DNA from 4 places in the Citrobacter sp. CFNIH10 genome. Region 4 is predicted to be linked to each of the others. Evidence: predicted binding sites of a transcription regulator. Region 4 holds the regulator's gene; each other region holds the start of a gene.
What was found. The regulator PurR, encoded in region 4, represses purine synthesis genes. The targets are predictions, from matches to a motif close to CANGCAAACGTTTGCNTG.
Positions count from the first base shown of each region.

Region 1 (5,647 bases), 1.1 Mb from region 4:
GCTGTCATTGATAAAGTTGTTGAAACGCGCAATGGTGATGGCGACGCGAGCGTCCGGAGTAGCAACGTTAGCTTCAATAATGTTCATATTCTTCCTTCGGGTTCGATATGGCCCCGTAAGGGGGGCGGATTTTATCATAATATTCTGTGCGCTGCTTCCAATAATTCGATAATTCGAAAGCCTCACGCAGGGGTTAAATGCAGGCAAACGTCCGGGCCCACCTGGCGTATCTCATTGAATTTGAAATGGGGGGCGTCAGCCAGTTTCTCAAGCCCTGGCAACACACATAATCCCCTGGCGTCACTGCCTAACAGTTTAGGCGCAAGATAGACGATAAGCTCGTCAACCACTCCGGCCTGCAAGAGCGCACCGGCGAGCGTCGGCCCGGCCTCCACCCACAGACTGTTAATTTGCTGTTTGCCGAGCAACATCATCAGCACCACCAGATCCAGATGCCCGTTATGCTCCGGCACCAAAATCGTGCGAACCGAGTCGGGCCAGACGCGTGCGTCTTCTTTGGTGCGCGCAATCCAGGTTTCTCCTGGCTGCTGTACCAGGCGCTGCTCCGGCGCTACGCGGTTCTGACTGTCTATCACAATTCGCACCGGCTGACGCACGGCATCCTGCGGATAAAGAGCTTGTGTCGCCTCGCCGAGTTCTGACCAGCGCACGGTGAGCTGCGGATCGTCCGCCAGCACCGTCGCGCTGCTGGTTAAAATGGCATGGCTTTGCGCGCGTAGACGCTGAACATCACGTCGCGCCTCGGGAGAGGTAATCCACTGGCTTTCGCCGCTGGCCATCGCTGTACGGCCGTCCAGCGAAGCGCCGAGTTTCAGTTGCACATACGGAAACCCGGTGCGCATCCGTTTGAGAAAACCTTTATTTAACGCTTCGACTTCACTCATCATCAGCCCGTGGCTGACGTCAATGCCCGCCTGCTGCAAACGGTATAATCCGCGTCCCGCCACTTGTGGATTCGGGTCCTGCATCGCCGCCACCACGCGAGAAACGCCCGCGGCGATCAGCGCGTCGCAGCACGGCGGCGTGCGGCCATGATGACTACAGGGCTCAAGCGTGACGTACGCAGTGGCCCCTTTGGCCTTTTCGCCCGCCATGCGCAAGGCATGCACTTCCGCATGCGGTTCGCCCGCACGATGGTGATAACCTTCACCGACAATCTCGCCGTTATTGACGATCACGCAGCCGACGTTAGGGTTGGGATGGGTGGTAAACCGCCCGCGCTGCGCCAGCTTCAGCGCTCGCGCCATGTATAACTCATCCTGCATGGCTTAATCCTGTAGGCGAGCGATCTCTTCGCCAAATTCTTTAATATCTTCGAAGCTGCGGTAAACCGAGGCAAAGCGGATATAGGCGACTTTATCGAGTTTTTTCAATTGTTCCATCACCAGATTGCCAATCATCTTACTGGGGACTTCACGTTCGCCGGTGGCGCGCAGTTGCGACTTAATATGATTCAACGCCATTTCGACGTCATCGGAACTCACCGGACGCTTTTCCAGCGCGCGTTGCATTCCACTGCGCAGCTTTTCTTCATTAAACGGTTCGCGCACGTCGTTGCTTTTCACAACGCGTGGCATTACCAGTTCTGCCACTTCAAAGGTAGTGAAACGTTCATTACAAACCAGACACTGCCGACGGCGGCGTACAGAAGAGCCCTCGCCCACAAGACGAGAGTCAATTACCTTAGTGTCTACGGCGAAACAGAATGGGCAATGCATACGGCGTCCTGACCAGGTGGTTAACAGAAATCTATTTTAACCTGAACTGACGTGACAACAAAGGCGCAACGCTTTTGAGACAATGGATCGATGTCTTTGATCATATTACGAACTACCATTATGGTATCGCGACTATTCAGGAAATAAGAGAGATGACAAGACGTTACCTAAGAATTCTCCTGGTGGGAAGTCTCTTTAGTCTGAGCGCCTGCGCGCAACAAAGCGAAGTGCGCCAGATGCATCAAAGCGTTTCAACGCTGAATAAAGAGATGAATCAGCTTAATCAGGAAACCGTGAAGATTACTCAGCAAAACAGTCTGAACGTTAAATCCACCCGTGGTGTTTACCTGCTCCCAGGCTCCAATACGCCCGCACGGCTGAACAGTCAGATAGGCACACTGCGCATGTCGCTTATCAACATTGCGCCGAATGCCGCTGGCACCCGGGTGACGCTGCGCATTCAGGGGGAATCCAACGATCCGCTGCCGGCCTTTAGCGGCACCGTTGAATATGGGCAAATTCAGGGAACTACTGACAATTATCAGGAAGTGAATGTGCAGAATCAGTTGATCAATGCCCCGGCCAGCGTGCTGGCACCGAGCGATGTGGACATCCCGCTGCAACTGAATAACCTCACCCCAGACCAGTTAGGATTTGTGCGTATCCACGACATCCAGCCTGTTACGCAATAAACCTCCTTGCGGAACGTTTTGTGCGTTCCGCAACATCCCTCCGCCTCTTTTTGTGACTCCACTGACATCCACGTCAGTTTTTGTCAACGTTGGCAATCAGCATGAAAGTCAGTACAATCGCCGCGCTAAAATACGCAAACGTGAACGCAATCGATTACGTGAATGATAGAACTGTGAAACAAGACATATTTTTGTGAGCAATGATTTCTATAATAGGCTCCCAGAAACATGAATTATTCAGAAACGCTATTTGCGCCTTTTTCACTCCCGTCAGGGATTTCAAACAGTGGCATACAATATGAAAAAAACATTACTTGCAGCCGGTGCCGTGCTCGCGCTCTCCTCGACATTCACCGTTAACGCTGCGGAAAATGACAAACCGCAGTATCTTTCAGACTGGTGGCACCAGAGCGTCAACGTCGTCGGTAGCTATCACACCCGTTTCGGACCGCAGCTCCGTAACGATACCTACCTGGAATATGAAGCTTTCGCGAAGAAAGACTGGTTTGACTTCTATGGCTACATGGATGCGCCGGTTTTCTTCGGTGGTAACACCGACGCGAAAGGGATCTGGAACCACGGTTCTCCGCTGTTTATGGAAATCGAACCGCGTTTCTCCATCGACAAACTGACCGGCACTGACCTGAGCTTCGGTCCGTTTAAAGAGTGGTACTTCGCCAATAACTACATCTACGACATGGGTCGTAACAAAGATGGCCGTCAGAGCACCTGGTACATGGGTCTGGGTACCGATATTGATACTGGCCTGCCGATGAGTTTGTCTCTGAACGTATATGCGAAATATCAGTGGCAGAACTATGGCGCCGCTAACGAAAACGAGTGGGACGGCTACCGTTTCAAAGTGAAATACTTTGTTCCGATTACCGAACTGTGGGGCGGTAACCTGAGCTATATCGGTTTCACCAACTTTGACTGGGGTTCCGATCTGGGCGACAACGACTTCTCCGATCTGAACGGCAACAAAGCGCGTACCAACGACTCCATCGCCTCCAGCCATATTCTGGCGCTGAACTACGACCACTGGCACTATTCGGTCGTAGCGCGTTACTGGCACAACGGGGGTCAGTGGAACGACGACGCAGAGCTGAACTTCGGCAAAGGTAACTTCAACGTGAAATCTACCGGCTGGGGTGGCTATCTGGTTGTCGGCTACAACTTCTGATAACATTCCTTTCCTGCAAAAGCCAGCCAGAGCGCTGGCTTTTTTATGCGTGCGTTTCGTCGCGGATCTTACGTAAAAAATCACTCAGCGATCGATCGGCACACTCGCTAAATCGCCTGTCGAGCGGCGTGATGCTTAAACAGCGATCGACACGAAAACAGCGATAGTCCTCGCGCCGTTCGCACCAGGCTACCAGCAGCCAGAACTCTCCCTGGAAAAAAATCCCTAACGGCTGCACGTCCCGCCAGGTGAGCTGCCCCGCCTCATCACGATAATGTAACGCCAGCACCTGTTGCGTGCTCACCGCCCGGTGGATCATATCGAACGCGCTACGTGAATGCTGTTGCCTGCCAAAATCCGGCGCGAAAATACGTGCCTGCTCGGCTTTACGTCGGCTTTCTTCCGGTAATATCGCCAGCACCTTTTCCTGCGCCGACTCCAGTTCTCTGGAGAGCAGATCACCGCCCCAGGTGTGCAGCAGACGAATGGCGGCAATCAGCGCTTCCGATTCCCGGTGCGTTAGCATCAGCGGCGGGAGATCAAACCCCGCCATCAGCCGATAGCCGCTTCCCGCCTCCCCTTCGACCGGCACGCCGGAGAGCGAAAGGTCACGGATATCACGATAGATCGTCCGCTCTGACACCTCAAGCCGTTCCGCCAGCAGCGCTGCCGTTGTCAGCCGCCTGCCACGCAGGATCTGGACTATCTGAAATAAACGGTCAGCGCGACGGGTCATAGTTGCTCTCTGTGATTAAGCCGGTTGATGTAACCCCACACGATTGCCTTCGCTGTCAGTAAACAGCGCGATGGTACCAATCTCTTTACCGAGATCGAGCGGACCAAAAACGCAGTTGCCACCGGCACTGGCGACGCGATCCAGCGTGGCGCTGAGATCGTCCGTATGCAGATAAATAATGGCGCCCTGTAATGAAGGCGCGATGCCATCAAACTTCGCCAACGCCCCACCGGCGGCCGGTTCGTCATACGGGAAAACCGCCAGATCGGCAAAATCCATTTTTTCACGACGCAGCGACAGCCCCATGACCGGCTCATAAAACGCAATCGCGCGTTCCATATCCGTTACGGGAATTTCAAACCAGTTAATAATGCTTTTCATCGTTCCTCCTGCCTGTGTGGGTAAGTTCAGGAAGAGGATAAAACAGGGCTCCTGACAGCATAGTGTCAGGAGTGATTGCAGGACAAGAGAAAGGAAGAAAAGAAAAATCCCGATCGAATGACCGGGATTTCTGAGCGTGAACTGAAAATCGGGTTACGGCAGAATTGACGGCTGATCCGCCCCTTCTTTCTCGACTTTCTGTTGCAGCATATGCTCGCGCTTCATACCAAGTTTCAACGCCAGCGCCGATGCCACGTAAATGGACGATGCCGTACCGATGGACACCCCGATAAGCATAGTCAGCGAGAAGCCTTCCAGCACCGGACCACCAAACAGGAACAGCATCAGGATAACCATTAACGTCGTACCGGAGGTAATCAACGTACGGTGCAGCGTCTGGGTCAGTGACACGTTAAAGATTTCGTAAGGCGTCCCGCGACGAATTTTGCGGAAGTTTTCACGAATACGGTCAGACACCACGATGCTGTCGTTAAGCGAGTAACCGATAACGGACATCAGCGATGCCACGATAGTCAGGTCGATCTCGATATGGAATAACGACAGGATCCCCAGCGTAATGATGACGTCGTGCGCCAGCGCGATAACCACGCCCGCCGCCAGTCGCCATTCGAAACGGATACCAACGTAAACCAGGATGGAGATCAGCGCTGCCAGCAGCGCCATCGCACCGGTTTGCGCCAGATCGGCACCCACGCTCGGTCCGACGAATTCAATACGCTTCACCGCTGCGTTCTGGTTGGTGGATTCATTAATCACACTCAACACTTTGCTGCCCAGCACCTGGCCGCCGTTGGCCCCTTCGGTCGGCGGCATACGGACCATGATGTCGTGACTGCTGCCGAAGTTCTGTAAAAGCGGATCAACAAAGCCCGCTTTTTCTAGCGCGTCGCGCATC
Region 1 is NZ_CP026216.1:2,535,981-2,541,627, reverse strand. It holds gene ribE (6,7-dimethyl-8-ribityllumazine synthase) at 1-87, opposite strand, end outside; gene ribD (bifunctional diaminohydroxyphosphoribosylaminopyrimidine deaminase/5-amino-6-(5-phosphoribosylamino)uracil reductase RibD) at 183-1,286, opposite strand; gene nrdR (transcriptional regulator NrdR) at 1,290-1,739, opposite strand; gene C2U53_RS15655 (DUF3251 domain-containing protein) at 1,892-2,431, shown strand; gene C2U53_RS15650 (nucleoside-specific channel-forming protein Tsx) at 2,730-3,614, shown strand; gene C2U53_RS15645 (YafY family protein) at 3,658-4,350, opposite strand; gene C2U53_RS15640 (VOC family protein) at 4,366-4,731, opposite strand; gene secF (protein translocase subunit SecF) at 4,885-5,647, opposite strand, start outside.
Region 1: the regulator PurR is predicted to act here: its motif matches at 2,575-2,592, upstream of C2U53_RS15650 (nucleoside-specific channel-forming protein Tsx).

Region 2 (5,647 bases), 230 kb from region 4:
TGATGTCCCATCCCACAAGCGGATGAGTCTGAATGACTTCATTATTCTTTTCCATCATGCCCCCTAATTCGTGTTACAAGACAACGGTTTTCGAGGTTCAATGCGTTTTTATCTGAAGCAACTTCAGTATATCAATAAATAAGGGTATTCACTGAGATTTTAAAGAGGGGGGAGCATAAATTTCTGCAAATTAAGAATTTGTGAGTAATTAATCACCATCTTGTTCATTCTTTTTAAGTATGTTGTGCAATAATTTTGAGTGACTGGTGAAAATATAATCAATTCCGAAGGCAACGGAGAATACTAAATGATGCCGCAAAAAAGATTGCCTTAAAGATGAGAGAAAAAAACCGGGGCGACCCGGCAAAGAGACTACGGCATAGCATTTTTATTCTTTAATGAACCAGTCGTCAGCGCTTTCCCAGGTTTCCTGAAGAATTTCGCTGATCCGTTCTTTATCTTCTTTCGTCGCGCCAATCACGGACAAATTATTCGCAGCGGCATAACGAACGGTCACGTTACCGCCGTTATCGGGAAAGTGGTGAGTAATACGGCGGGAGAGTTCACCTGCCAGGGCGTCAATAGCACCGGCAGGTAAAGGTGAAGTTTTAGCAATGGTGACTTCAATACGCATAATGGCCCCCTGTTGAATATACTGGTTATTTATACAGTTATCCTGGCCAGGTTACAACAGGCGGCATCGATTTTTTTTACTTTTTAATCGTCCAGCGTACCGTTTCGCCCCCGAGGAACGGCACCAGCGTATCGTCGGTCAGCGCGATGCTCTCCGGTACCTGCTGCTCTTCACGTACCAGTTCAACGAAAGTGTCATTGACCGGCAGGCCGTAGAATCGCGGACCGTTCAGTGAACAAAACGCTTCAAAGTGCGCCAGGGCATTCATCTCTTCAAACACGCTCGCGTAACTCGCCAGTGCCGTTGGCGCGTTAAAACATCCCGCGCAGCCACAGCTCGATTCCTTACGATGACGGGCATGTGGGGCCGAATCGGTGCCGAGGAAGGCACGCTCAAAGCCACTGGCAACCAGCTCACGCAGAGCGTGCTGGTGGACATTGCGTTTCAGAATTGGCAGGCAGTAGAGGTGTGGGCGAATACCGCCAACCAGCATATGGTTACGGTTAAACATCAGGTGCTGCGGTGTAATCGTCGCAGCCAATAATTCATTACCGTCACGGACATACTCCGCCGCATCTTTGGTAGTGATGTGCTCAAAGACCACTTTCAGCCCAGGCAGGCGCTGGCGCAGAGGCTCCATCACCGTCTCAATAAAGCGCGCTTCACGGTCAAAAATATCGATATCGGCGTGGGTGACTTCGCCATGCACCAGCAGCGGCATCCCGAGTTTTTCCATGCGTTCAAGTACTGGCATGATCGCATCAATGGAGGTGACCCCGTGACTGGAGTTGGTAGTGGCGTTTGCCGGATAGAGTTTGGCAGCGGTGAACACGCCTTCGCGAAAGCCGCGTTCCAGTTCAGCGGGATCCAACGTGTCCGTTAAATAGCAGGTCATCAGCGGCGTGAAGGAATGTCCGGCAGGGACCGCATCAAGGATGCGCTGGCGGTAGGCAATTGCCGCATCTACCGTAGTGATCGGCGGCGCCAGGTTAGGCATCACAATCGCACGTGCATAAACATCGCTGGTATACGGCACGACCGTTTTTAACATTTCGCCGTCGCGAAGGTGAAGGTGCCAGTCATCTGGGCGGCGGATCTTTAAAACCTGGGAGGGTGCTGTCATCAATATGCTCCGGCTGGGGGATGTCATTTTTGCCGGAAACAAAGGATAAGGGGAAACGTTTTCGTTTGCACGTAAAAAAAGGCGCCGCAGCGCCTTTGTCATTTAATCGGTGAACGGGATGATGATTTCGCCCGGCTTCACCTCAATGCCTTTGGCGTACTTTTTCGCCAGCGCTTCGCCTTTGCTGCTGTCTTCGCGCAGGACATACGCTGGCTGCTGGTTAAAGTAATTACGCAGTGATTGATTGAGATAAGGCATCAGGGTTTGCAGCACTGACTGCATTTTTTCCGGCGTCACGGTGGCATCCACCACTTCCATTTCCTGCAGGAAGATGGCCCCCTTTTCTTTATTAAAGACTGGCAGCGCTTTCAGTTTTAGCTTAATGGTTGCTTTCTGACTGCCAAACAGCGAATTCATATCCAGCTTTGCATCGCCGGTCAGCGTCACTTTGTTCGGTTCTTCACGACCGATCTGGCTGGAGAGGTTATTGAGGACGATATGCGCATCGGCAACGCCCGGAAGCCCGATATCTTTGGCAAAGTTGTTGCGTTTTTCGAGCGCCTGATTAATTTCTTGTTCGCTTACGGTGTACTGTGTGAGCTGATTACAGCCGGTCAACAGGCCGCCAACTATCAACGCGGCAGCAAAAAAAATCTTCTTCATGGGGTTCCTCTACACGATGCGATCGTCTTAATCCTGACATAACGCAGCATGTGTCACCAGCGCGAACTTCGCCAGTAGAAAAAACTGAAAAAAGCGGCAGCCTGTATGACTCAGCCACCGCCGGTAAACGTTAAATCGCCATTGATGATAACAGATTGATCTGCGTCTGTTTCGCCATATTGTCGCGATAGTCAGCAACCCGTGTCGGCCAGTTGATACCGGCCACCAGTGTCAGATTACGCAACAGGGGAAATAACTGGATGTCGTCTTCGGAAAGCTCACCGTTTACACCATTGGGTTGCACAATGCGCTTATCCAGTGTGCGCAAATCCTCACTGATTTTTTTGGTCAGGCCAGCGGAATGGGCAAGATGGTCGGCAAAACTGCCAATCATCGCCTCTTTTTTCTCAGTAAAGTATTTGCGTGCCGAAGGGGTGGAAAACTCATCAAACGCAGATTTTGCAAAACGCGGCAGCAGCAGGTGATTGGCGTAGCTGTTCACTTTGCGCAGCCACTCGTCAATAGCAGGATTTTTCTTGCCGGTGAGCAGCGGTTTGCCATCCAGTTGATCGACGTAATGGACGATGTCCATGCTTTCCGGTAGATAGCGGCTGTCGTCTTTTTGCAGAATGGGCACCATTTTCTGGCCAATCATTCGGGTTGGGGTTTCGTCATCGTCGTTGGCCAGGACAATCAGTTCGACGGGGATGTTTTTGAGGCCAAAAATCATGCGGGCTTTGATGCAGAAAGGGCAGTGATCGTAAATATAAAGCTTCACGTTTCTCCTCCATTGACTGTCAGTTCCCTTTCAGTATGGAGGAGACACGCACAGGTATCAAATCAGGCGCCGGGTTCCAGCATGCCGCGCGGCGTGCGTTTATGGCTAAACTGCCAGCCCAGCGCCAGGAAAGTGATGAAGCCAATGATCCCCAGCATCATCCAGGGTAACTCGGGTTGCTGGAGCAGTTTCCCCATATCAAACAGCCAGCCGCCGCCGATATACCCGATGGCACCACCTATGGCTAACCCCAGACGGCTAAAGCCCATATAGCTACCGCGCGCACGGGCATCCGACAGCGAGGCGCTGAGCGTTTCACGGGCGGGTTCAGCAATAATCGAACCGATATAGAAAGTGCAAATCAGCGTGAACAACTGCTGCAAGTCACTCACCAACCCCACGGGTAACATGCTCAGTGACATCAGCAGCAGGCCCGCCATCAGGCGATGTTCAAGACGAAACCGTTTCTCACTCCAGCGCGCAATGGGGTAGAGCAGCGTCAGCGAAAGGCAGGCTTCAATGGCATACATCCATTTCACCGCGGAAGGTGAACCGGCGATGTCATTGACCATAATGGGTAGCATCAGCATGACCTGCACCGCCAGCATGTAATAGCCCGCCAGCGTCAGCACATAGGTGACGAAGCGTTTATCACTGAGCACCCGACTCATTCCTTCCCGTACCGGAATACGCACAGTAGAGAGTTTCCACGCGGGCAGCAGCCAGGCGTTAAAGGCTGCGCAGAGCACGAACAATATTGCCCCGGTCGCGCAAACCAGACGGAAGTCATACTGCAACAACCAACTGCCTAACAGCGCGCCGATAACCGCCCCTGCGCTGTCCTGCATCATCAATATTGAGAAGAAGCGACCCCGCTGATGCGGGCGAATCAGCTTCACCACCAATGCCGAGCGCGGCGGATCGAAAAGCGTGCCGCCGAGACCGGACAGGAAACAGGAGAACCACAAAAGCCAGGGTTCATGGGCGATCCCCATGGTGGCAAACCCGGCAGCGCGCATCAGCATGCCGGTGACGATCATCGGTTTCGCGCCAAAACGGTCGGCAATCGCGCCGCCAAAAATGCCCAGTCCCTGTTGAATAAACTGACGCAGACCCAGCGCAATGCCGACCATCACGGCGGCCCAGCCCATTTGGTCGACGAAGCGAATTGAGATCAGCGGGAACACGACGAAAAAGCCCAACACGACCAGCATATTATCGATGAGCAGGAAAGTTTTACCCAGGTTCCTGGCCTGCGAGACACGCGACATTTCCCCTCCCGGGAAACACTCGTCACTCTTCGAGTTGCGCGGAATTTGCGGCATTCGAATGATTGAGAGTAGATAAAGCGAAGTATCTCCTATTCTGCGGCTTTGCTGCCTTTTTGCCCACCCTCGCCGGGACAATATTTTTTTATCAAAAGTCCATCTTGATAGAGAGTTTTCATCAAAATGGCGGAATAATTCAAAAAATGGCAAATTGCACTTTTCACAGGGTGGTTTTGCACAGGTATAGTAAGTCAATCAGGGTGTAACGGCGATTCGGGAAGGAGTAGGAATAAATATGTTTGGCTATCGCAGTAACGTGCCAAAAGTGCGCTTAACCACCGACCGCCTGGTCGTGCGTTTAGTGCATGAGCGTGATGCCTGGCGTCTGGCAGATTATTACGCGGAAAATCGTCATTTCTTAAAACCCTGGGAACCGATTCGTGATGAAAGCCACTGCTATCCCTCCGGCTGGCAGGCGCGGCTGAGCATGATTGCCGAATTTCATAAGCAAGGTTCCGCCTATTACTTTGCGCTGCTGGACCCGGATGAAAAAGAGGTCATTGGGGTAGCGAATTTTTCTAACGTGGTGCGGGGGTCTTTCCATGCCTGCTATCTGGGGTATTCCATTGCGCAGAAATGGCAGGGGCAGGGGCTGATGTTTGAAGCGCTGACCGCCGCGATTCGTTATATGCAACGCACGCAACATATTCATCGCATTATGGCGAATTACATGCCGCACAATAAACGCAGCGGTGATTTACTGGCGCGACTTGGCTTTGAAAAAGAAGGCTACGCAAAAGATTATCTGTTGATTGACGGGCAATGGCGCGACCACGTGCTGACGGCGTTAACGACATCAGAATGGACCGCAGGTCGGTGAGGACACCCTATGAAATATGCATTAACTGCCGCTGAAGCCCGTGTGATTGGCTGTCTGCTCGAAAAACAGGTCACGACGCCTGAGCAATATCCACTCTCCGTAAATGGCGTGGTCACCGCCTGCAATCAGAAAACCAACCGTGAACCGGTGATGAATATGGCGGAGCACGAGGTGCAGGAGCACCTCGACAATCTGGTGAAGCGCCATTTTCTGCGCACGGTCAGCGGCTTTGGTAGCCGCGTCACCAAGTATGAGCAGCGTTTATGTAACTCGGAGTTTGGCAACCTGAAATTGAGCTCCG
Region 2 is NZ_CP026216.1:3,429,257-3,434,903, forward strand. It holds gene bssS (biofilm formation regulator BssS) at 1-55, opposite strand, end outside; gene dinI (DNA damage-inducible protein I) at 389-634, opposite strand; gene pyrC (dihydroorotase) at 711-1,757, opposite strand; gene C2U53_RS20330 (lipoprotein) at 1,860-2,420, opposite strand; gene grxB (glutaredoxin 2) at 2,551-3,198, opposite strand; gene mdtH (multidrug efflux MFS transporter MdtH) at 3,261-4,469, opposite strand; gene rimJ (ribosomal protein S5-alanine N-acetyltransferase) at 4,762-5,346, shown strand; gene C2U53_RS20350 (YceH family protein) at 5,356-5,647, shown strand, end outside.
Region 2: the regulator PurR is predicted to act here: its motif matches at 1,806-1,823, upstream of pyrC (dihydroorotase).

Region 3 (5,647 bases), 1.5 Mb from region 4:
GAATGTCACGCTGGAGACGGGCGAAACGATCGTCGGACGCGTTCTGGTGGCAGCGGATGGTACCCGTTCAGCGCTGGCCACCGCCTGCGGCGTTGACTGGCAACAGGAACCCTATGAGCAGTTGGCGGTGATTGCTAACGTCTCAACCGCCGTTGCACATAATGGCCGCGCGTTTGAACGGTTTACGGCGCATGGACCATTGGCGATGCTGCCGATGTCTGAAGGGCGCAGTTCGCTGGTGTGGTGCCATCCGCTGGAACACCGTGAGGAGATTCTGAGCTGGTCAGATGAACGTTTCTGTCGCGAACTCCAGACGGCATTTGGCTGGCGGTTGGGGAAAATCACGCACGCAGGCAAACGGAGCGCGTATCCGCTGTCGCTCACCACGGCGGCGAAGGCGTTCACGCACCGTACCGTGCTGGTGGGTAACGCCGCGCAGACGCTGCATCCGATTGCAGGGCAAGGGTTCAACCTCGGACTGCGCGATGTCATGAGCCTCGCCGAAACGCTGACTGAAGCGCAGGCAACGGGCAGGGACGTCGGTGATTACGCCGTGCTCTCGCACTATCAACAGCGTCGTCAGGAGGATCGCCAGGCTACGGTCGGCGTGACGGACAGTCTGGTCCATCTGTTTGCCAACCGCTGGGCGCCGCTGGTTGTTGGGCGCAACATGGGACTGATGACCATGGAATTATGCCCTCCCGCCCGCAATGCGTTTGCGCAGCGGACGTTAGGCTGGGTGGCGCGGTAAACATCTCCAGACCGGATAAGCGAAGCGCCATCCGGTATTTATACGAACATGACGCCCGATGGCGGTTTCCGATTTCCAGGAGTAAACAGTGCAAAGTGTTGATGTAGCAATCGTGGGTGGAGGCATGGTTGGCCTGGCTGTCGCGTGCGGGTTACAGGGCAGCGGTTTACGTGTCGCTGTGCTCGAACAGCGCGAACCGCAGCCGTTGGCGATGGATGCCGATCCTGCGCTTCGCGTGTCGGCAATCAATGCCGCCAGTGAAAAACTGCTTACCCGTCTGGGCGTCTGGTCAGACATTGTGGCTCGTCGCGCCAGTTGTTATCACGGGATGGAAGTGTGGGATAAGGACAGCTTTGGCCGCATTGAATTTGATGACCAAAGCATGGGCTACAGCCATCTGGGCCATATCGTAGAGAACGCCGTGATCCATTACGCGCTGTGGCAAAAAGCGCAGCAATCCTCCGATATCACGCTGATGGCGCCTGCCGAATTGCAGCAGGTGGCGTGGGGGGAAAACGAAGCCTTCCTGACGCTGAAAGATGGCGCAATGCTCACCGCGCGTCTGGTGATTGGCGCCGATGGGGCGAATTCGTGGCTACGCAATAAGGCAGACATTCCGCTGACCTTCTGGGATTACCGCCATCATGCGCTGGTCGCGACTATTCGCACCGAAGAAGCGCACGGTGCTGTTGCCCGTCAGGCGTTTCACGGTGAAGGCATTCTGGCGTTTTTGCCGCTCAGCGATCCGCATTTGTGCTCCATCGTCTGGTCGCTTGCGCCGGAAGCGGCTGAACGGATGCAGCAGCTTAGCGATGAGCAATTTAATCAGGCGCTGAACATCGCGTTTGATAATCGTCTGGGGCTGTGTCAGGTGGAAAGCGACCGCCAGGTGTTTCCGCTGACAGGACGCTATGCGCGTCAGTTTGCCGCGCATCGTCTGGCGCTGGTGGGCGACGCTGCGCATACTATCCATCCGCTGGCCGGACAGGGCGTAAACCTCGGTTTTATGGATGCAGCAGAACTGGTGGATGAACTCAAACGTCTGCATCGTCAGGGTAAAGACATCGGTCAGTACCTTTATTTGCGTCGCTATGAGCGTAGCCGTAAGCACAGCGCCGCGATGATGCTCGCGGGCATGCAGGGATTCCGCGAGCTGTTTGCGGGGACGAATCCGGCGAAAAAACTGCTGCGTGATATAGGGCTGAAACTGGCTAATACGCTCCCGGGCGTTAAACCGCAACTTCTCCGTCAGGCAATGGGATTAAACGATCTGCCTGAGTGGCTTCGCTAAGCATTCCCTCTTTTTAAAGAATTTGAAACCCGTCACATTTCCTTCTCCCGGCGTCTTCGCCGGGAGGCTTTCCTCATTTGAAATAAACTAATTTCACTCTTCTTTTCGCATTATATTTTCTAATGTCATGATTTTCTCGCAACGCCAGTTTTGACATTTTTTTAGCGTTTAATATTGATATGTGCGGCTGTTATGGATGAGTGCTTATCATTTATCTTTATTAATGGCCTTTTCAATGGTTTTTTATGCTGATGGTGTTTTGGTGGTTTTTGGTCATAAGCTAATGTGATGGTTAATTTTGTTTTATGGTTTAGCGTGGATTTCGGTGGTAAGTTCAGGGGCAAAGAGAACGTTTGCGTCGGAGTCCAGGAGTGACGTCGATGCCGGGTTTCGTGGCGACAATTTTCGCTGCGAAAGGGTGGTCAGCCCCGCTTATTCAATGAGGACAAGATGGCTCAACAGACGCCTTTGTACGAACAACACACGCTATGCGGCGCGCGCATGGTCGATTTCCACGGCTGGATGATGCCGCTGCATTATGGTTCTCAGCTCGATGAACACCATGCGGTTCGCACCGATGCCGGAATGTTTGATGTGTCGCACATGACCATCGTCGATCTACGCGGCAGTCGCACTCGGGAGTTCTTGCGTTATCTGCTGGCGAACGATGTGGCAAAGCTCACGAAAACCGGCAAGGCGCTTTATTCCGGTATGCTTAACGCCTCGGGCGGCGTGATAGATGACCTGATTGTCTATTACTTTACCGAAGACTTCTTCCGCCTCGTTGTTAACTCCGCCACTCGCGAAAAAGACCTCTCCTGGATTACCCAACACGCTGAACCTTATGCCATCGACATTACCGTGCGTGATGACCTGTCGCTGATCGCGGTGCAGGGGCCTAACGCGCAGGCGAAGGCGGCATCCCTGTTTACTGACGAGCAGCGCAAAGCCGTTGAAGGCATGAAACCGTTCTTCGGCGTGCAGGCCGGCGACCTGTTTATCGCCACGACCGGTTATACCGGTGAAGTGGGCTATGAGATTGCGATGCCGAATGAAAAGGCGGCGGATTTCTGGCGTGCGCTGGTGGAAGCGGGGGTGAAACCGTGTGGTCTGGGCGCGCGCGATACGCTGCGTCTGGAAGCGGGTATGAACCTGTATGGCCAGGAGATGGATGAGGGGATCACTCCACTGGCGGCTAATATGGGCTGGACTGTTGCTTGGGAACCCGCCGATCGCGACTTTATCGGGCGTGAAGCGCTGGAACTCCAGCGTGAAAAAGGCCACGAGCAGTTGGTTGGTCTGGTGATGACCGAAAAAGGTGTGCTGCGTAACGAACTGCCGGTACGTTTCACCGATGCCCAGGGCAATCAGCAGGAAGGCGTTATCACGAGCGGTACCTTCTCACCGACGCTGGGCTACAGCATCGCGCTGGCGCGCGTCCCTGAGGGAATTGGCGAAACGGCCATTGTGCAGATTCGCAACCGCGAAATGCCGGTAAAAGTCACTAAACCTGTTTTTGTGCGTAACGGCAAAGCCGTCGCGTGATTCATCCTTTTCTGGAGATTGATTGATGAGCAACGTACCAGCAGAACTGAAATACAGTAAAGAACACGAATGGCTGCGCAAAGAAGCTGACGGCTCTTACACCGTTGGCATTACCGAACACGCTCAGGAACTGTTGGGCGACATGGTTTTTGTTGACCTGCCGGAAGTCGGCACGACCGTGAGCGCGGGTGATGACTGCGCGGTTGCCGAATCTGTCAAAGCCGCTTCTGATATCTATGCGCCGATCGGCGGTGAGATCGTGGCCGTTAACGATGCGCTGAGCGACTCCCCGGAACTGGTGAACAGCGAGCCGTACGCCGACGGCTGGATTTTCAAAATCAAAGCCAGTGATGAGAGCGAACTGGACTCGCTGCTGGATGCCACTGCGTACGAAGCATTGTTAGAAGACGAGTAAATCTGCCTTTGCCGGATGGCGCTGCGCTTATCCGGCCTGGAAGGCATGCGTAGGCCCGGTAAGCGTTAGCGCAACCGGGCTCGCAGACAGAGACAATCACGATTCACTGCACGTTTCAGGAACCATCGCCCATGACACAGACGTTAAGCCAGCTTGAAAACAGCGGCGCTTTCATTGAACGCCACATCGGACCGGACGCCACGCAACAGCAAGAGATGCTGAATGCCGTTGGTGCCGGGTCGTTAAACGCGCTGATCGGCCAGATTGTGCCGAAAGACATTCAGCTCGCAACCCCGCCGCAGGTGGGCGAGGCGGCGACCGAATACGCCGCGCTGGCAGAATTAAAGGCCATCGCCGGGCGTAACAAGCGCTTCACGTCATACATCGGCATGGGTTATACCGCCGTGCAACTGCCACCGGTTATCCTGCGTAACATGCTGGAAAACCCGGGCTGGTACACCGCCTATACGCCTTATCAGCCGGAAGTGTCTCAGGGCCGCCTGGAAGCACTGCTGAACTTCCAACAGGTGACACTGGATCTGACCGGTCTGGACATGGCTTCCGCTTCGCTGCTCGATGAAGCCACTGCGGCTGCAGAAGCGATGGCAATGGCGAAGCGCGTCAGCAAACTGAAAAACGCGAACCGTTTCTTTGTTGCCGCAGATGTGCATCCACAAACGCTGGATGTTGTTCGTACGCGTGCGGAAACTTTTGGTTTTGACGTGATTGTGGATGATGCGGCGAAAGTACTGGATCACCAGGATGTGTTCGGCGTGCTGTTACAGCAGGTGGGTACCACCGGTGAAGTCCACGACTACAGCACGCTGATTAGCGAACTGAAATCACGCAAAGTGATCGTCAGCGTTGCTGCCGATTTTATGGCGCTGGTGCTGTTGACCGCGCCGGGCAAACAGGGCGCGGACATTGTTTTCGGCTCTGCGCAACGCTTTGGCGTACCGATGGGCTATGGCGGTCCACACGCGGCATTTTTTGCAGCAAAAGATGAATTCAAACGCTCCATGCCGGGCCGTATTATCGGCGTATCGAAAGATGCGGCGGGCAATACCGCGCTGCGTATGGCGATGCAGACGCGTGAGCAGCATATTCGCCGCGAGAAAGCGAACTCCAACATTTGTACCTCACAGGTACTGCTGGCAAATATCGCCAGCCTGTATGCCGTGTATCATGGCCCGGTTGGCCTGAAACGCATTGCGAATCGTATCCACCGTCTGACCGATATCCTGGCCGTGGGCATGCAACAAAAAGGGCTGAAACTGCGTCATGCCTACTATTTTGACACACTGTGCGTGGAAGTGGCGGACAAAGCCGCAGTGCTGGCGCGTGCGCAAGCGGCAGAAATCAACCTGCGCAGTGATATCCATAACGCAGTCGGCATTACGCTTGACGAAACCACCACCCGTGAAAATGTCTTGCAGTTGTTTACGGTTCTGCTGGGTGACGGCCACGGTCTGAACATCGACACCCTGGACAAAGAGGTGGCGCACGACAGTCGTTCAATTCAGGAAAGTATGCTGCGTGATGACGCCATCCTGAGCCACCCGGTATTCAATCGCTATCACAGTGAAACTGAGATGATGCGCTACATGCACTCGCTGGAGCGCAAAGATCTGGCGCTGAATCAGGC
Region 3 is NZ_CP026216.1:2,158,836-2,164,482, forward strand. It holds gene ubiH (2-octaprenyl-6-methoxyphenyl hydroxylase) at 1-751, shown strand, start outside; gene ubiI (FAD-dependent 2-octaprenylphenol hydroxylase) at 840-2,042, shown strand; gene gcvT (glycine cleavage system aminomethyltransferase GcvT) at 2,493-3,587, shown strand; gene gcvH (glycine cleavage system protein GcvH) at 3,613-4,002, shown strand; gene gcvP (aminomethyl-transferring glycine dehydrogenase) at 4,134-5,647, shown strand, end outside.
Region 3: the regulator PurR is predicted to act here: its motif matches at 2,385-2,402, upstream of gcvT (glycine cleavage system aminomethyltransferase GcvT).

Region 4 (5,647 bases):
TTTTGTCCTGCCGTTAACTGGCGACGCACACCTGTTCAGGTTGTTTTCTCGCCGAGATAAACACCAGCAACAGCGCCATACCCGCCACAATCGCCCCCATCACAGGAACAAAGCTGTAACCTAATCCGCCTGAAATGACGGCCCCGCCAGCCGCAGCGCCCAGCGCATTTCCAAGGTTAAACGCGCCAATGTTCACGGAAGATGAGAGACCCGGCGCTTCATGAGCCACACGCATGACGCGCATTTGTAACGGAGGGACGACCGCAAAGGTTGCCGCCCCCCAGACCACCATGCTGACCGCCGCGCCCAGTTCATTCTGCGCCAGGAAAGGGATCGCCAGCATAATTACCATCAGCAGCAGCAAAAAGCCCTTCAGCGTGCCGTTAACCGAGCGATCGGCCAGTTTCCCTCCGAGGTAGTTGCCAATGGAGAAGCCCACACCGATCAGAACCAGCATCCCGGTCACAAAGGCCGGTGTCGCATGGGTGATGCTTTGCAGAACAGGCGAAATATAGGTATAGAGCGTGAACATGGCGCCCGCTCCCAGTACGGTAGTCAGTAGCGCGGAGAGCACCTGAGGACGCATCAGCACCGCCAGCTCTTTTTTCACTTCCGGGCGCGCCCCGGCACCGCCTTTTGGCAATGATAAGAAGAGACTCAACATCGAGATAACCCCCAGCCCCGCTGTCGCCATAAACGACATTCGCCAGCCGATGGTTTCACCCAGCCAGGTCGCCGCCGGCACACCGCCGATATTGGCGATGGTCAGCCCCATAAACATGGTCGCAACGGCGCTCGCCTGTTTGTGCTTCGGCACCACGCTTGCCGCCACCACCGAGCCCAGGCCGAAGAATGCGCCGTGGTTAAGGCTGGTTAAAATACGTGACAACATCAGCGTGGTGTAATCCGGTGAAATCGCCGAGAGCACGTTACCGAGCGTAAAGATAGCCATCAGAAAAATGAGCGCATTACGGCGTCCGCGATGTGACAGCAACAGCGTCATCAACGGCGCGCCGACCATCACGCCGACCGCATAGGCACTAATCAGCATACCTGCCGCGGGAATAGACACATCAACGCCACGCGCGATGACGGGCAGCAGACCCATTGGCGAGAATTCGGTGGTACCGATGCCAAACGCACCAATGGCCAGCGCCAGTAACGGATAATTGATTTTCATGCAGTGATGACTCCGGCTCTTCGCGACAGGGCGCGATGCTTAACAAAGAGTCAAAAGCATGACATCAATCACAAAAAAAGAGAAGTTAACAAAAATACAAAAGACTTTTGCAAATTCAATAACAATATGGCGGGAGGTTCGAGGGAGCAGGAACTCCCCCGAGGGGATCAGTGCAGTGCCGCCGTCAGGCCGCCCGCAACGATTAAAGCCAGGACAATAAACGTGGTCACTAATGAAAATTTCAGATCGGTGCTCATCAACTTTTCTCCTTTTTATACCCACACAAAAAGTGATATAGCGCATTTTTACACACTTGAGTGTAAAAATCTCCCACGATTTAGAGTGATATGTGCTTTTAATACTTCCCCTTTTCGTAAAGATCAGACAAAATTCGACGCTTACTTGATTAGCGTACCGGCCATTGACCCCTTCCTGACGTTCCGTGTCGTTTCCCGGCGTGCCGCAGCCCTGACGTTGGGCACAGGATGAGTAAAGGCAAACGTTTACTTGGCGTAATTTAATGTTCAGGTTGGGTCTGGAGTGAGATTTAATGGCAACAATTAAAGATGTAGCGAAGCGCGCAAACGTTTCCACTACAACCGTGTCACACGTAATTAACAAAACGCGTTTCGTCGCTGAAGAAACACGCAATGCAGTGTGGGCGGCAATCAAAGAATTGCACTATTCCCCCAGCGCGGTTGCCCGTAGCCTGAAAGTTAACCATACCAAATCTATCGGTTTGCTGGCGACGAGCAGCGAAGCCCCCTATTTTGCTGAAATTATTGAAGCGGTTGAGAAGAACTGCTTCCAGAAGGGCTATACCCTGATCCTCGGCAACGTCTGGAACAACCTGGAAAAGCAGCGTGCCTATCTGTCGATGATGGCGCAAAAACGCGTTGATGGCCTGCTGGTAATGTGTTCCGAATACCCCGATCCCCTGCTCTCGATGCTGGAAGAATATCGTCATATCCCAATGGTGGTGATGGACTGGGGCGAAGCCAAAGCCGACTTCACTGATACGGTGATTGATAACGCCTTCGAGGGCGGCTACATGGCAGGCCGTTACCTCGTCGAGCGTGGACATCGCGAAATTGGCGTGATCCCAGGACTGATGGAGCGTAACACCGGCGCAGGCCGTTTGGCCGGATTTATGAAAGCGATGGATGAAGCGCTGATTAAAGTGCCTGAAAACTGGATTGTTCAAGGCGACTTCGAGCCGGAATCCGGCTACCGCGCCATGCAGCAAATTCTGTCGCAGGCGCATCGCCCAACGGCGGTCTTCTGTGGCGGCGATGTCATGGCGATGGGCGCCCTTTGCGCCGCTGATGAGATGGGTCTGCGCGTCCCGCAGGACGTGTCGCTGATTGGCTACGACAACGTGCGCAACGCCCGCTTCTTTACACCAGCGTTGACCACCATCCACCAGCCGAAAGATTCACTGGGTGAGACGGCCTTTAATATGTTACTGGACCGTATCGTCAATAAACGCGAAGAGTCGCAGTCTATTGAAGTCCACCCGCGCCTGGTGGAGCGCCGCTCCGTGGCGGATGGCCCGTTCCGCGACTACCGTCGTTAAGCCTCTTCTGCGGGAGTCTCATCGGGCTCCCGCAGCCACTCTTTGTTCAGCGTTTCACTGTCTCCCAGATAATCCAGCAGCCAGATCAGCGCAGGTGACATATCATTCTGCTGCCAGGTCAGGCAACAGGCCGCATCCGGGAAAGGATTCTCCAGATTTAACGCGACCCACTGCCCCTTGTTGAGATACGGCTTGGCGAAATGTGTCGGGACCATGCCGACACAGAGTCCGGCGCTGATACAAGTCGCGGAAGAATCCCAGTCCGGCACCACCACCCGCTTCTGATTGTCCAGCAGCCAGGTCACGCGTTTCGGCAGCGTGCGGGAGGTATCTTCCAGCACCAGCGACGGCCAGTTGCGCAACGTGTCATCGCTTAACGGCCCGCTCATGGCGGCCAGCGGATGCGTACTGGCAACGACACAACACCAGCTCAGCTTACCCATATCGCGGAAAGTGTATCGTCCGCCAACCGGGATCGCCTGGGTTGCCCCGATGGCGAGTTCGACCCGACCATCTGACAGCGCGTCCCACACGCCATTAAACACCTCCTGGAAGACCAGTAGTTCCACGTCATCAAAGTGGCGGTAGAAATCGACGATCAATTGCCGCGTGCGTTCCGGGCGCACGATATTGTCCACCGCAATGGGGAGTTGCCCACGCCAGCCGTTAGCGATCTGCTGACACTGTTGACGCGTGATCTGCATTTTTTTGATGACAGAGCGGCCTTCTTTCAAAAACCAGGCGCCCGCCGGGGTTAACACCACATCACGATGGCGACGTTCAAAAAGCGGGACGGCCAGCCACTCTTCCAGTTGGCGAACCGTATAGCTGACCGCTGAAGGCACCCGGTGCAACTCCTGGGCCGCGGAACTGAAGCTCCCGTTGCGTGCCACGGCATCGACCACTTCCAGCGCATATTCTGACCACATAATCTGCCTACAAAATTTTTGAATGCAATAAACAAATATTACCGTTTCACAAGCCCAAATTCACTCCCTACACTCTGCGCCAGTGTGATTAATCAAAATTAGAGTACAACTATGCAACCAGGAAAAGGGTTTTTAGTCTGGCTGGCAGGGCTCAGCGTGTTGGGTTTTCTGGCAACCGACATGTATTTGCCCGCTTTTGCCGCCATTCAATCTGACCTGCAAACACCGGCCTCTGCCGTCAGCGCCAGCCTGAGTCTGTTTTTAGCAGGCTTTGCCGTCGCCCAACTGCTGTGGGGACCCCTCTCTGACCGTTATGGCCGTAAACCGATCCTGTTGCTGGGTCTGTCTGTCTTCGCCCTCGGTAGCCTGGGTATGCTGTGGGTGGAGAGCGCAACGGGCCTGTTAGTACTGCGTTTTATTCAGGCCGTGGGAGTCTGCGCGGCGACCGTCATCTGGCAGGCGCTGGTTACCGATTACTATCCTTCTCATAAAATTAACCGCATTTTCGCGACCATCATGCCGCTGGTCGGGCTGTCTCCTGCACTGGCGCCGTTATTAGGCAGTTGGATTCTGACCCATCTTTCCTGGCAGGCGATCTTTGCCACGCTGTTTTTCATCACGCTGCTGCTGATGCTGCCCGCCCTGTTTTTAAAGCCCACCACCCGGGCTCGCGATGACAGCAAGGACAAACTGACGTTCACCACCCTGCTGCGTGCGAAAGCGTACCGCGGCAACGTCCTGATTTACGCCGCCTGTTCTGCCAGCTTCTTTGCGTGGTTGACCGGTTCCCCGTTTATTTTGAGTGAAATGGGCTACAGCCCGGCGGTGATTGGGCTGAGCTACGTACCGCAGACCATTGCTTTTCTGATTGGCGGCTATGGCTGTCGCGCCGCGTTGCAAAAATGGCAGGGACAACAGCTCCTGCCCTGGCTGCTGGTTATCTATGCGCTGAGCGTGGTGGCAACCTGGGCGGCAAGTTTTATCCATCACATCACGCTTGCAGAGATCCTGATCCCCTTCTGCATAATGGCGATTGCCAACGGGGCTATTTACCCGATTGTGGTTGCCCAGGCGCTGCGTCCATTCCCGCAGGCGACGGGTCGTGCCGCAGCCCTGCAAAATACCCTGCAGTTGGGTCTGTGCTTCCTGGCAAGCCTGGTCGTTTCCTGGCTTATCAGCACACCGCTGTTGACCACGACCAGCGTGATGTTGTCTACGGTGGTACTGGCTGGACTGGGCTATAAGATGCAACTGCATCCTTCTAACGACTGTGCGCAGCATGATAATTGCGGGATTGCCCACAGCGAATCCCATTGATATCACTCATAATCACCGTTAATTAGTCGGCTAACAATTTTTGGTTGTATCATCGTTTTTTGAGGCCTATACTAAATTTCGGTTGTTAAAAATTACGATAATTATTATGTGTTAACGGGAACCGGAGCGTTCCCGGTTCCCCATGGATGGCCTTTTCGGCAAGGGGTCCTCCCTTCCTCTGTTCTACGTCGGATAATAGACTCGCGGAATGTTTCCGTGAGATTTCTCACAAAGCCCAAAAAGCGTCTACGCTGTTTTAAGGTTCTGATCACCGACCAGTGATGGAGAAACTATGAGTTCATCGTGTATAGAAGAAGTCAGCGTACCGGATGACGACTGGTACCGTATCACTAACGAATTATTAAGCCGCGCGGGCATTGCCATCAACGGCTCTTCACCAGCAGATATACGCGTTAAAAACCCCGATTTTTTCAAACGCGTTTTACAAGAGGGGTCGCTCGGTCTGGGTGAGAGTTACATGGATGGCTGGTGGGAATGCGATCGGCTGGACCAGTTTTTTAGCAAAGTTCTGCGAGCAGGACTGGAAAACCAACTTCCCCATCATTTCAAAGATACCCTCCGCATCGCGGCCGCTCGCCTGTTCAATCTGCAAAGTAAAAAACGAGCGTGGATCGTCGGTAAAGA
Region 4 is NZ_CP026216.1:3,661,095-3,666,741, reverse strand. It holds gene C2U53_RS21535 (MFS transporter) at 14-1,180, opposite strand; gene C2U53_RS21530 (YnhF family membrane protein) at 1,348-1,437, opposite strand; gene purR (HTH-type transcriptional repressor PurR) at 1,731-2,756, shown strand; gene punR (DNA-binding transcriptional activator PunR) at 2,753-3,685, opposite strand; gene punC (purine nucleoside transporter PunC) at 3,797-5,002, shown strand; gene cfa (cyclopropane fatty acyl phospholipid synthase) at 5,295-5,647, shown strand, end outside.